DNA from 2 places in the Roseateles cavernae genome. Region 1 is predicted to be linked to the other one. Evidence: predicted binding sites of a transcription regulator. Region 1 holds the regulator's gene; the other holds the start of a gene.
The links. The regulator HrcA, encoded in region 1, represses chaperone genes, less so after heat shock. The targets are predictions, from matches to a motif close to TTAGCACTCNNNNNNNNNGAGTGCTAA.

Region 1 (6,751 bases):
GGCTCTTGCCCTGGGCATCGATGACGCGGCGCAGCAGCAGGCTGTCGCCCTTGTCGAAGCCGGCCTCGTCCAGCCAGCTGTTCAGCCGGGCCGGGCAGTCGAACTCGGCGCTGATCTCGGCCCGGGCCGCGCCTTCGCGCACGACACCGGCATCACCGCGGCTGCCCAGCGCCAGCTGCAAGGCATCGACCAGGATGGATTTGCCGGCGCCGGTTTCGCCGGTCAGCACGGCGAAACCGCCGTCAAACTCCAGCTCCATCGCGGGCACGATGACGAAATCGCGCAGGCTCAGTCGGCGCAACATCAGGACACTCCCTCGTACCAGCGCAGCTTGCGGCGCAAGGTCGCGTAATAACTCCAGCCCTGCGGATGCAGAAAGCAGACCTTGTGGGCCGAGCGCCGCACCGTGATGCGGTCGCCGTGCAGCAGGCTGGCCAGGCTTTGCATATCGAAATTGACGCTGGCATCGCGGCCGGCCACGATCTCCAGCCGCACCTCGCCGGTATCGGGCAGCACAATGGGGCGGTTGGACAAGGCATGCGAGGCAATCGGCACCAGAACCCAGCCGGCGATGCTGGGGTGCAGGATGGGCCCGCCCGAGGACAGCGAGTAGGCGGTCGAGCCGGTGGGCGAGGCGACGATCACGCCGTCGGCCCGCATATTGGCGACGAACTCGTCGCCCACGTCGACCTTGATCTCCACCATGCTGGCCGTCGCGCCCCGGCTGACCACCACATCGTTGAGCGCCAGGCCCGAGAAGATCACCTCGCCATCGCGCCAGACCGCGCCTTCCAGCATCGCGCGCTGCTCCATCTCGAAGTCGCCGGCCAGTATCGGCGCCAGCGCTTCGCGGAATTTCTCCACCGAGATGTCGGTGATGAAGCCCAGCCGGCCCTGGTTGATGCCCACCAGCGGCGTGCCGTAGCGGGCCATCTCGCGGGCAAAGCCCAGCATCGTGCCGTCGCCGCCGACCACGATGGCCAGGTCGCAGCGGGCGCCCATCTCCTCGTTGGACAGGGCTTCGAACTCGGTGATGCCGGTGTTCAGCGCGGTGTCGCGCTCCAGCGAGACATCCAGCCCCAGGCCGGTCACGAAGTCGGCAATTTCCTCGAGTACCGGGCGTATACCCCGGGCCTGATGCTTGCCGACGATCGCGACATGTTGAAAACGCTTGGCCATGCGCAGAATTACACCACAGCGATGTGAACACCCGCTGACTCGGGCGCGGTAGTCCGTACAATGAAAACCATGCTCGACGAGCGCTCCAAATCACTGCTGAAAACCCTGGTCGAACGCTATATCGCGGACGGCCAGCCCGTCGGTTCGCGCACGCTGTCCAAGGCCTCCGGTCTGGAACTGAGCCCGGCGACGATACGCAATGTGATGGCCGACCTGGAGGAGCTGGGTCTGATCGCCAGCCCCCACACCAGCGCCGGCCGCATCCCGACCGCGCGCGGCTACCGGCTGTTCGTCGACACCATGTTGACGGCCCAGCCCGCCTCCATCGTCGGCGCCGACCTGCGGCCTATCGAAACCCCGCAGCTGCAGCCCGACCAGCCGCAGCGCGTGATCGCCAGCGCGGCCCAGCTGCTGTCCAATCTGTCCAGCTTTGTCGGCGTCGTCACCGCGCCGCGCAAGCCCAGCGTGTTCCATCACATCGAGTTCCTGCGCCTGGGCGAACGCCGGGTGCTGGTCATCATGGTCTCGCCCGACGGCGATGTGCAGAACCGCGTGATCTTCACCACGCAAGACCTGACCCAGCCCGAGCTGGCCGAGGCCAGCAACCGGCTCAATGCCCACTACGCCGGCCTGAGCCTGGAGGCGGTGCGCGAGCGGCTCAAGAGCGAGGTCGACGCGCTGCGCGGCGAGATCGGCCGGCTGATGAGCGCGGCCGTGCAGGTCGGCACCGAGGCGCTCGAGCACCAGGAAGAGCGGGTCGTGATCTCCGGCGAGCGCAATCTGCTGACGATGCAGGACTTCAGCAACGATATGGGCAGCCTGCGCCGCCTGTTCGATGTGTTCGAGCAGAAGACCCAGCTGATGCGCCTGCTCGATGTCTCGAGCCGCGCCGAGGGCGTGCGCATCTATATAGGCGGCGAGAGCCAGGTCGTGCCCTTCGAGGAGCTGTCCATCGTCTCCGCTCCCTACGAGGTCGATGGCCAGGTGGTCGGCACCCTCGGCGTGATCGGCCCGACCCGCATGGCCTATGACCGCATGATCCAGATCGTCGACATCACTTCGCGGATGGTGACGAACGCGCTGTCGCAGAAGTAAACAAACAGGCCGCGCAGCGCATCGGGCAGAGGCCGCGACCGCGCCTATACAATGCGCGGCTTCCGGTGCAAGGCCGGTACTCCCCCAGGGGGCCGTTAGCTCAGTTGGTTAGAGCAGAGGACTCATAATCCTTTGGTCGCAGGTTCAAGTCCTGCACGGCCTACCAAAAATCATGTTTGCGAATCAAGGGCTTGCGTACGCAGGCCCTTGCTGTTTCCAGCCCGGACAGCGTCTTGGGATATGTTCGGGGCAAGTAAACGGTGCTGCCCAAGCCTCAGACATCAGCGCCGGCTGCAGGTCCTGGTCACCGCGCTGCCGGCCGGCGAGTCGGTCTGGTCGCCGCATGGCAGGGTTTGTCCTATGAGGGAGGGGAGCTTGTCGCGAGTTATCCATGGGTACCCAGCAGCCCCTGAGTCCGCATGAACTTGCTCGAGATCTACCACCGCCGCAGCAAGGCACTGGAGCGTTATGTCCGGCGCCTGCTGGGCAATGGGGCGGACGCGGCCGATGTCTCCCAGGAAGCCTTTCTGCGCGTCTACGCCGCCGAGCTGGGCGGGCAGACGCCGGTCAGCGAGGCGCTGCTCTACACGGTGGCGCGCAATCTGGCGCTCAGCGAACTGCGCAAGCGGACAACCCGAGCCACCGACGCGATTGCCGATATGGACGCGCTCGGCGCGATCGCGCCCGGCGCCAATCCCGAGGCCCAGATGGAGGAGCGCCAGTTGATCGAGGCCGTGGAGCTGGCGATGCAGCGCATGGCACCCAAATGCCTGGAGGCCTTCCAGCTGCGCAAGCTGGAGAACCTGTCGCATGCCGAAATAGGCGCACGCATGAGCATTTCCAACAAGACCGTGGAGCGGCACATCACGCGCGCGCTGCAGCTCTGCCACGAAGCCCTGGCCGAGCACGAGGCGGGCGGGCGACGTCCGGCGGTTCGTGTGGGAGGGCAGCAGCCATGACGCGCAATGTGATGAATTTCGAGCGCACGCCGCAGGCCGAAGAGCAGGCGCGCTCATGGGTCGTGCGCATAGACGCGAGCCCGCTCGGTGCCGAGGAGCGCCAGCAACTGCATGAGTGGCTGGCAGAAGATCCCAATCACCCGCGCCTCCTGGACGAGCATGCGCTGCTGTGGGCGACGGCCAGCCGGGCCAGGTTCCCGACCCTGGAGTCGGCGGCCGCCCGTATTGCCGCGCCCAGCTTCGTTGGTTCGCGGCCGCGCTGGGCCTGGGTGTTTGGCGCGCTGGGGGGGCTGGGCAGTGTGGCCTTGGCGAGCCTGCTGTGGCTGAACAGCCCCTGGTCGCCGTCCGTGGAAGATGGCCGCTCGATGGCTGCGACCTACAAAACCGCCGTCGGCCAGCCTCGCCCGGTGCCGCTGCCCGATGGCTCGCGCACCGAGCTCAATGCCGCCTCCACCCTGCGTGTCGCCTACAGCCCCGAGCGTCGTCGCGTCGTGCTGGAACGCGGCGAGGGCCTGTTCGAGGTGGCCAAGGACCGCAGCCGCCCCTTCGAGGTCGTCGCGGGCGACACCGTCGTGCGCGCGGTGGGCACGCGCTTCCTGGTGCAACGCCATGCCAATGGCAGCGCCGAGATCACCGTCTACGAGGGGGTGGTCGAGGTGACGCGGGCGGCTGCCGTGGCGGCGCGCAGTGGTGCACAGCCGCTGCGGCTGGGCGTCGGGCAAGTGGCGGTGAGCGCGGAGCGGCATGTGCTGCTCGCGCAGGCCGAACCTCAGGCGATGGGGCGCAAGCTCGCCTGGCAGCAGGGCCGCCTCGAATTCGATCGCACGCCGCTCGCCGAGGCCCTGGAGGAGGTCAACCGCTACAGCCTGGTGCCCATCCGGCTCGGCGATGCCACGCTGCGCGAGACGCAGGTCTCGGGCTCCTTCTCGACCCAGGACATCCCGGTCTTTCTGCGCAGCCTTGAGCAGGGCTTCGGCCTGCGCGCGGAACGCTCGGCCGACAGCTGGGTGCTGAGCCGCGCTGAATCGCGCTGATGCTCGCGAGCCCGGGTTTGCCCTCGTGGGGGAAGGCTCCCCTGGCGCGTTGATACCAGCATCGACAACCCAGCGGCCCGAGGCTGCACATGCTGGAGATTCAATTGCCTAGCCCTTCGCATCTGCTCCGCCCCGTCACCCTCGCGGTCGCGCTGACGCTCGCCAGCCTGGGCACGCTCGCCCAGGTCATGCCCGCACCGGCGCCGGCCGCACAGCCGCTGTCATTGGACATTCCCGCGCTGCCCGCGCCCGAGGCGCTGCAGCGCCTGATCGGGTTCACGCAGCTGCAACTGATCTATGCACCGGACCTGCTGCGCGGCATCACGACGCGGCCCATCAAGGGCATCTTCACGCCGAAAGAGGCTCTGGCACGGATGCTGGAAGGCACGGGCCTGAGGTCCATAGAGACGGGGCCGAATGCCGCCACGATTCGCCCATCCAGCCCGGCTCCCGAGCGGGCGGGCGCGGCCGACGCGGTGCAGGCGCTGGACTCGGTGGTGGTCAGCGCGACGCGGCGTCGCGAGCCGGTGCGCGACGTGCCGATGCAGGTGAACATCCTCGGCGGCGAGCAGCTCAACCGCAAGGGCGCAAAGAGCCTGCAGGACTACCTGGCCAACGAGGCGGGTGCCGATGTCAAGAGCACCGGCGGGGCGGGCCTGGGGGGCTTGAGCCTGCGCGGCGTCAGCACGGGCAATCAGACCATCGCGACGGTCGGCGTGTATGTGGACGAGGTGGCCTTCGGCTCCAGCACGGCCTTCGCCGGCGGCGCGCAGATGTCGCTCGACATGGCCATGCTGGACCTCCACCACATCGAGCTGCTGCGCGGGCCGCAGGGCACGCTGTACGGCGCCGGCGCGATGGGCGGGCTGCTGAAGTATGTGACCAACGAGCCCGACACCTACGAGCTCTCGGGCAAGCTCAGCCTGGGCGCCTCGACGACCAGGGGTGGCGAGGTCGGCCATACCGTCGGCGCGGTGGTCAACGTGCCGCTGAAGGAGGACGTGGCCGGTCTGCGCCTGTCGGTCTTTCGCGACCGTGCCGGCGGCAGCGTCGATGCGGTGGGCGGAATCCAGCGCAGCAATATCGACGGCGGCGACACCACCGGCGCGCGCGCCTCGCTGCTGATCACGCCGAGCAGCCGCGTCAAGCTGCGCTTCACCGCCACCACGCAGAAGATCGAGCGTGGCGGCCCCGACTTCGTCGACTACGACCCCGCCACCGGGCGGCCGGCCAAGGGCGATATGAAGCGTACCGAGTCTGCGGCCGAGCCCTATCGCATCAAGATCGATCTGCTCTCGGCCGATCTGGAGTACGACTTCGGCTGGGCCCGCTTCAATTCCATCACCTCGCGACAAAAGCTGGGTTCCAGCATCACGCTCGACCTGAGCTCGGCCTATGTGCCCCTGCTCGCCGGCTTCGGCATGAACCTCGGCAGCACGCCGGCCACCATCACACCGGGCGTCGACAAGACCACGCAGGAATTTCGCCTGACCTCCCGCTCCGACCGGCGCTTCGAGTGGCTGGCCGGCCTGTACTACGACTACGAGGAAAGCAACAACCGGCAACGTGTGAGCAGTACCCTGGCCGACGGCTCGCCCGGCCCGGGACTGCTCACGGTCGCCTTGCCGGCCGACTACCGTGAGCTGGCGCTCTACGGTGATCTGACCTGGAAGTTCGAGAGCGGCCTGTCGCTGACCGGCGGGCTGCGGGTGGCCCGCAACAGGCAGCACTATGGCCAGCAGATCGAAGGCCCGCTGGGCGGCGGCGTGCCGGCGATGAGCGGTGACTCCAAGGACAGCAGCACGACCTGGCTGCTGACGGCGGGCTATGCGCTGAACCCGCTCAGCTCGGTCTATGTCCGCGCCGCTTCCGGCTATCGCCCCGGTGGTCCGAATGCCGTGCTCTATGACCTCACGAGCGGGCTGCCGACCGCACCGCCGACCTTCAAGCCGGACGGCCTGACCAGCGTCGAGGCCGGCTACAAGGCCGATCTGCTCGACAAGCGGCTGTCGGTCGAGGCCTCGGTGTTCGACATCCGCTGGCGCGATCTGCAGCAGCTGATGCCGGTCAACGGCCTGTCGGTGATCGTCAATGCCGGGGCCGCCCATGTGAAGGGCGCCGAGCTGGTGCTCAGCTACCGCCCCGACGAGCAATGGACCCTGGCGGCCAATGCCGCCGCGCTGGACGCGGTGCTCAGCGAGGATGCGGCCGGTCTCGGTGGGTCCAAGGGAGATCGCCTGCCCAGCAGCGCCCGCTTCTCCGCCGGCCTCAGCGCCAGCTATGCCTTTGTGCTGGCCGGTCATCCCAGCTATCTGGGCCTGACCCATCGCTATGTCGGCCAGCGCAACAGCGGCTTCGAGGGCAGCACGGGCTTGCCGCTGTACCGTCTGCCGTCCTATTCGATGACCGATCTGCAGGCCGGCATCGACTTCAAGCGCTTCAGCCTCGCGCTGTTCGCACGCAATCTGTTCGACAAGCGCGCCC
Region 2 (6,751 bases), on a different contig from region 1:
AGAGCTGGTGCTGCTCAAGCCGCTGTGCCTGATCACCGCAAAGCCGGCGATGTTCGTGGCCAATGTGGCCGAGGACGGTTTCGACAACAACCCCTTCCTGGACCGCCTGAAGGAATACGCGGCCGCGCAGAACGGCCCCGTGGTCGCGATCTGCGCCAAGACCGAAGCCGAGCTGTCGGAGATGAGCGACGAGGACCGTGCGATGTTCCTGGCCGAGATGGGCCAGGAAGAGCCGGGTCTGAACCGCCTGATCCGCGCCGGCTTCAGCCTGCTGGGCCTGCAGACCTATTTCACGGCCGGCGTCAAGGAAGTGCGCGCCTGGACCATCCACAAGGGCGACACCGGCCCGCAGGCCGCCGGCGTGATCCACACCGACTTCGAACGCGGCTACATCCGCGCCCAGACGATTGCCTTCGAGGACTTCATCCAGTTCAAGGGCGAGCAGGGTGCGAAGGACGCCGGCAAGATGCGGGCCGAGGGCAAGGAGTACGTCGTCAAGGATGGCGACGTGCTGAATTTCCTGTTCAACGTCTAAAAAAACGAGCGGCATTGCGGCCACACCGGCCGCAAGCTCTGGGCTAGGATGGGGCGGATGCCGCGCCCTCATCGTCTGCTCACCAGCTGGCCCATGCAGGCCCTGGCTTTGGCCCTGGCCTATGCGCTGCTGGGCCTGCTGACGGTCAAGCTGGCCGTCCCCCCGAACTACGCCTCGCCGCTCTACCCCGGCGCCGGACTGGCGCTCGCCGCCGTGCTGTGCCTGGGCCGCCAGGTCGCGCCGGGGATCTGGCTGGGCTCCTTCGGCGTCAATCTCTGGCTGGGCCAGGACATCGGCCTGAACTCCCTGCTGGTGCCGGCGCTGGCCGGTCTCGGCGCGACGCTGCAAGCCCTCGCAGGGGCCTGGCTGGTCGGGCGCTGGATCAGCCAGCCGCTGACCTTGTCGGAACCGCGCGATCTGGCGCGCTTCTATCTGCTCGGCGCCGGCCTGGCCTGCGTGGTCAGCGCCAGCTGCGGCACCGCGGCCCTGCTGCTGGTCGGCGCCATCACGCCGCCCGAACTGGCCGCCAACTGGGCCTCCTGGTGGCTGGGCGACACGGTGGGCGTGCTGATCGGCGCGCCCGTGGCCCTGACCCTGCTGGCGCAGCCGCGCAGCGCCTGGGCGCCGCGCCGGCTCAGCGTCGGCCTGCCGCTGTTGATCGCGACCCTGCTGATGGCCCTGGCCACACTGAAGGTCGGCGAGTGGGACGCCCACCGCGAGCGCAGCAATTTCGAACGCGAGGCCGCCGCCGCCGCCAGCGCGCTGGAGACCGCGCTGCGCGAGCCGCTGGGCGCGCTGGAAGCCATGCACGGGCTGCTGCTGGTGGCGCCGCAGATCAGCCGCGCCGACTTCGAGCGCGGCAGCGCCGCCTACTTGCTGCCTGGAGGCAATCTGCTGGCCCTGGGCTGGGCCGCCGATCTGGCCCGCGCCGATGTCGCGGCCTTCGACCAGCAGGCCCGGGCCGATGGCCTGCCCGGCTACCAGGCCCGGGATCGCCAGCGGCCCGGCGACTTCAAGCCCGAGGCCGACGAGCCGATGCTGGCGATACGGCTGATCGAACCGCTGGCGCGCAACGCGCCGGCCCTGGGAGTCAACATCCGCTCCATACCGGCTTCGCGCCAGGCCTTGCAGCGAACCCAGCGCACCGCCCTGCCCTCGGCCACCGCCGGCTTTCAGCTCTCGCAAGACAGCGGGGTCTCGATCGGCGTGGTCATCTATCAGGCCCTGTATCGGGGCCAGCCCAGCACCGAGGCGCAACGCCGCCAGACACAGCGCGGCGTGGTGTTCGCCACCATCCGGCCCGATCTGCTGGTGCAGACCGTCTCGACCACGATGCCGGCCCATCTGCGGATCTGCCTGGTCGACACCGATCCGGCCGCCCCACACCGGCGCCTGGCCGGCCCGGACGGCTGCGAAACCCTGCCCAGCGCGGTGCCGCACACGCTGCGCCCGGTCAGCTTCGCCGGCCGCAACTGGGACATCGTGATCTACGCGCCACAGGGCGGGCCGCGCGAGTCGGGCCGCAGCAGCTGGGCCTTCGCGATGGTGGGTCTGCTGTGCACCGCGTTGCTGGGGGCACTGCTGCTGACCGTGACCGGCCGGGCGCGCCGCATCGCCGACTTGGTGCAGGAGCGCACGGCCGAGCTGCAGCACGAGGTCGGCGAGCGCGAGCGCGCCTCGCGCGCGCTGGTCGAGAGCGAACGGCGCTTCCGCAATATCTTCGACAACGTGCCGATCGGCATCATCTTTGCCGACCTCGACGGCATGCCGCAGGAAGCCAATCCGCACATCTGCCGCATGCTGGGCTATGCGGCCGAGGAGCTGCTCAGCCGGCGCAGCCTGGCCATCACCCATCCGGATGACCGCAGCGAAGACGTGCGCCTGGCCCGCCTGCTGCTGGCCGGCAAGATCGGCATGTACCGGCGCGAGAAGCGCTATCTGGCCAAGGATGGCCGCATCGTCCATGGCCGCGCGCTGGTCAGCCTGCTGCGCGACGCCAAGGGCGAGCCCTATCGCCTGGTCGGCGTGGTCGAGGACATCACCGACCAGCTGAAGATGCGTGAGCTCGAGCATGCCCGTGCGCTGGCCGAGGCGGCCAACCGGGCCAAGAACGAGTTCCTGTCGCGCATGAGCCACGAGCTGCGCACGCCGCTGAACGCGATGCTGGGCTTCACCCAGTTGCTGGAGATGGACCGCACGCAACCGCTGTCGGAGCGCCAGCGTGGCTGGGCCGCCCAGGTCCAGCAGGCCGGCTGGCATCTGCTGGAGATGATCAACGACACGCTGGACCTGTCGCGCATCGAGTCGGGCTCGATGAAGCTGGATTTGCAGCGCCAGAACCTGGCCGAGCTGCTCGACGATGCGCTGGCCCTGATCGAGAAGCCGGCCGGCCAGCGCGGTATCTCGATCCACAAGAACCTGGACCTGCAGGCGCTGCACGCCCTGGGCGATGCGACCCGGATCCGCCAGGTGCTGACCAATCTGCTCAGCAATGCCGTCAAATACAACATCGAGGGCGGCAGCATCACCATCGGTTCGCAGCGGGTCGATGCGCTGAGCGTCGAGCTCAGCGTCAGCGACAGCGGCCTGGGGCTCAGCCCGGCCCAGCTGGCCGCGCTGTTCCAGCCCTTCAATCGCCTGGGCCGCGAGCACAGCGGCACCGAGGGCACCGGCATCGGCCTGGTGATCTGCAAACGTCTGGCCGAGCTGATGGGCGGCGCCTTGACGGTCAGCAGCGTCGAAGGCCGGGGCTCCCGCTTCGCGCTGCGCCTGCCGGCCGCGACCGAGGCCGGCCCGCAGACGGGCGCCAGCGCCGTGCCGAGCACCGAGCCGGCCTATGCGGCGCCCAAGCGGGTGGTCTATATCGAGGACAACGCCACCAATGTCGAGGTCATGCGCGGCATCCTGGCGCAGCGTCGGCAGATCCTGCTGGAGGTCCATGCCGATGGCCGCAGCGGCCTGGCCGCCGTGCTGGCCGATCCGCCCGATCTGCTGCTGCTGGACATGCAACTGCCCGACACCACCGGCCTGGCCCTGCTGCAGGCCTTGCGTGCAGCGCCGCAATGCGCGGCGCTGCCGGTGGTGGCGGTGTCGGCCAATGCCCTGCCCGACCATATCGAGCGCACCCGCGCCGCCGGTGCCCAGCACTACCTGACCAAGCCGGTCGAGGTACGCGAGTTGCTGGATCTGCTGGACGAGTTGCTGGGCGGCGCCGGGCCGCAGGCAAAATAAGGCACTCCTGCCCACCGTTTTGAAGGTCCTGCCGCTCATGAGTTCCAACGAACTGGCCCCTGCCCCGTCCACCGCCCTGCTCGCCGCCGACGCCCGGTCCGCGCGCGCCAGCGGCCAGTACCTGAGCTTTCGCATCAGCGCCGAGGAATACGGCATCGACATCCTGAAGGTCCAGGAAATCCGCTCCTACGAGGCGCCGACCCGGGTCGCCAACGCACCGGCCTTCGTCAAGGGGGTGGTCAATCTGCGCGGCGTGATCGTGCCTATCGTCGATCTGCGCCTGCGCCTGGGTCAGGCGGCCGAGTACAGCAGCTTCACGGTCGTGATCGTGCTGAATGTCTGCAACCGGGTGGTCGGCATCGTCGTCGACTCGGTCTCCGATGTGCTGGAACTGAAGGCCGGCGAGATCATGGCCGCTCCCGAGGTCGGCTCGGCCATCGATACCCGCTTCGTCACCGGCCTGGGCAAGGTGGCCGAACGCATGCTGATACTGCTGGACATCGAAGGCATGGTTGGGAGCCCGGATTTCGGCCTGATCGACTGAGACCAAGCTACCCATGTTAGTACCCGCTTACGCGGGGATTGTTCATGAATATGAACTGCAGCATTGACCCCAGCGGTTTAGCACTCTTTTGTGGGGAGTGCTAATATTGGCCCCGTTGGAGCCATGGGCTCCGTTTGGCTGAGGACATTCAATGACCACACCTACTGCACTGGCTGTTCGTGACCCCTGGGCTCTGCTGCCCTCGCTGGGCAATCTGGATGCCTACATCACGGCCGTGAACCGCCTGCCGATGCTGACCCCGGAGGAGGAGCTGTCCTTCTCGCGCCGCCTGCGCGAGCACGGCGATCTGGAGTCCGCCGGCCGCCTGGTGCTGTCGCATCTGCGTCTGGTCGTGTCGATCTCGCGCCAGTACGTCGGCTATGGTCTGCCGCAGGGCGACCTGATCCAGGAAGGCAATGTCGGCCTGATGAAGGCGGTCAAGCGCTACGACCCCGAGCAGGGCGTGCGCCTGGTCAGCTACGCGATGCACTGGATCAAGGCCGAGATCCACGAGTACATCCTGAAGAACTGGCGCATGGTCAAGGTCGCGACGACCAAGGCCCAGCGCAAGCTGTTCTTCAATCTGCGCTCGATGAAGCACAGCCTGAAGGAAGAGGCGGCCGAGGGCCAGACACACCGCAACACGCTGACCGAGGCCGAGTTGGAGCATGTGGCGCGCGAGCTCAACGTCAAGCGCGAGGAAGTGCTGGAGATGGAGACGCGCCTGTCGGGCGGCGATGTGGCACTGGAGCCGCAGACCGACGACGACGGCGAGAGCTTCGCCCCGATCGCCTATCTGGCCGACGACAGCCAGGAGCCGACCCGGGTGCTGGAAGCCCAGGCACGCGACGATCTGGCCGGCAACGGCATCAGCCGCGCGCTGGCGGTGCTTGATGACCGCAGCCGCCGCATCGTCGAGGAGCGCTGGCTCAAGGTCAACGACGACAGCTCGGGCGGCATGACCCTGCACGAGCTGGCGGCCGAGTACGGCGTGTCGGCCGAGCGCATCCGCCAGATCGAGGTCGCGGCGATGAAGAAGATGCGCAAGGCGCTGGCAGAGCCGGCCTGAGCACCTTCACCGCCCCATCAAAAAGCCCCTGCTCGCAGGGGCTTTTTTTCATTCAGGCCTTCTCGGCCAGCAGCAGCTTCAGGTCATCGGTCAGCGCCTGGGCGCCCGAGCCATAGCGCGAGAACACCCGCACCCGGCCTTGTGCATCGAACAGAAAGCTCGCGGCCGTGTGGTCCATCGTGTAGGAGCCTTCGGTCTTGCCAGCCACCTTGGCGTAATAGACCTTGAACTCCTTGGCCACCGCCTTGGTCTGCTCCTCGCTGCCGCGCAGCGCGACAAAGCTCGGGTCGAAGCTGGCCAGATAGGCCTTCAGCAACGCCGCGGTATCGCGCTCCGGATCTACCGTGACAAAGATGCCCTGCACCCGCTCGCCGTCCGGGCCCAGCGCCTTCTTGACCTGGGCCAGCTCGGCCATCGTGGTCGGGCAGACATCGGGGCACTGCGTGAAGCCGAAGAACACCACCAGCACCTTGCCCTTGAAGTCGCCCAGCGTGCGGGGCTGGCCGTCCTGATCGCTCAGATTGAGCTGACGGGCATATTCGGCGCCGGTCAGATCCACGCCCTTGAAGGCCGGCTTGGCGGTGTTGCCGAAGCCGAGCTGGTCGCAGCCGGCCAGCAGCAGGGACGAGGAGACGGCGGCGAGACCGAGCAGAAGGTGGCGTTTGTTCATGACAGCAGGGGCATCAGGTAATGGTCCAGCAGCAGTGCGGCGAACAGCAGCGACAAATGCCAGATCGAGAAGCGGAAGGTGGCACGCGCCAGCTCGTCCGAGTAATGGCGCCAGAGTTTCCAAGCATAGCCACAGAAGCCCAGGCCCAGCACGACGGCCGCCACCAGATAGATCCAGCCGCTCATGCCGGTCAGAAAGGGCAGCAGGGTCGCGGCCAGCAGGATCCAGGTGTAGAGCACCACCTGCAGCTTGGTGTAGTCGGCGCCATGGGTGACCGGCAGCATCGGCAGGCCGGCTTTCGCATAGTCCTCGGCGCGGTACAGGGCCAGGGCCCAGAAATGCGGCGGGGTCCACAGAAAGATGATCAGGCACAGCATCAGCGCCTCGGGGCCGACCTCGCCCCGCAGCGCCGCCCAGCCCAGCACCGGCGGCATCGCGCCCGAGGCGCCGCCGATCACGATGTTCTGCGGCGTCGCCGGCTTCAGTATCACCGTGTAGATCACCGCGTAGCCGACAAAGGTCGCAAAGGTCAGCCACATCGTCAGCGGGTTGACCCAGAACCACAGGATGGCCGAGCCCAGCGCACACAGCACGGCCGAGAACGTCAGCGTCTGCGCCCGGCTCAGCTGCCCCTTGGCGGTGGCGCGCCAGGCGGTGCGCTTCATCTTGGCGTCGATCTGCTCCTCGATCAGGCAGTTGAAG

Region 2: the regulator HrcA is predicted to act here: its motif matches at 4,388-4,414, upstream of rpoH (RNA polymerase sigma factor RpoH).

The regions. Positions count from the first base shown of each region.
Region 1 is NZ_JBDPLH010000002.1:302,067-308,817, forward strand. It holds gene recN (DNA repair protein RecN) at 1-304, opposite strand, end outside; gene ABGI63_RS08255 (NAD kinase) at 304-1,179, opposite strand; gene hrcA (heat-inducible transcriptional repressor HrcA) at 1,249-2,274, shown strand; tRNA gene ABGI63_RS08265 (tRNA-Ile) at 2,364-2,440, shown strand; gene ABGI63_RS08270 (RNA polymerase sigma factor) at 2,694-3,233, shown strand; gene ABGI63_RS08275 (FecR family protein) at 3,230-4,267, shown strand; gene ABGI63_RS08280 (TonB-dependent receptor) at 4,357-6,751, shown strand, end outside.
Region 2 is NZ_JBDPLH010000003.1:437,565-444,315, reverse strand. It holds gene ychF (redox-regulated ATPase YchF) at 1-535, shown strand, start outside; gene ABGI63_RS12675 (CHASE domain-containing protein) at 593-3,766, shown strand; gene ABGI63_RS12670 (chemotaxis protein CheW) at 3,804-4,310, shown strand; gene rpoH (RNA polymerase sigma factor RpoH) at 4,462-5,379, shown strand; gene ABGI63_RS12660 (SCO family protein) at 5,432-6,049, opposite strand; gene cyoE (heme o synthase) at 6,046-6,751, opposite strand, start outside.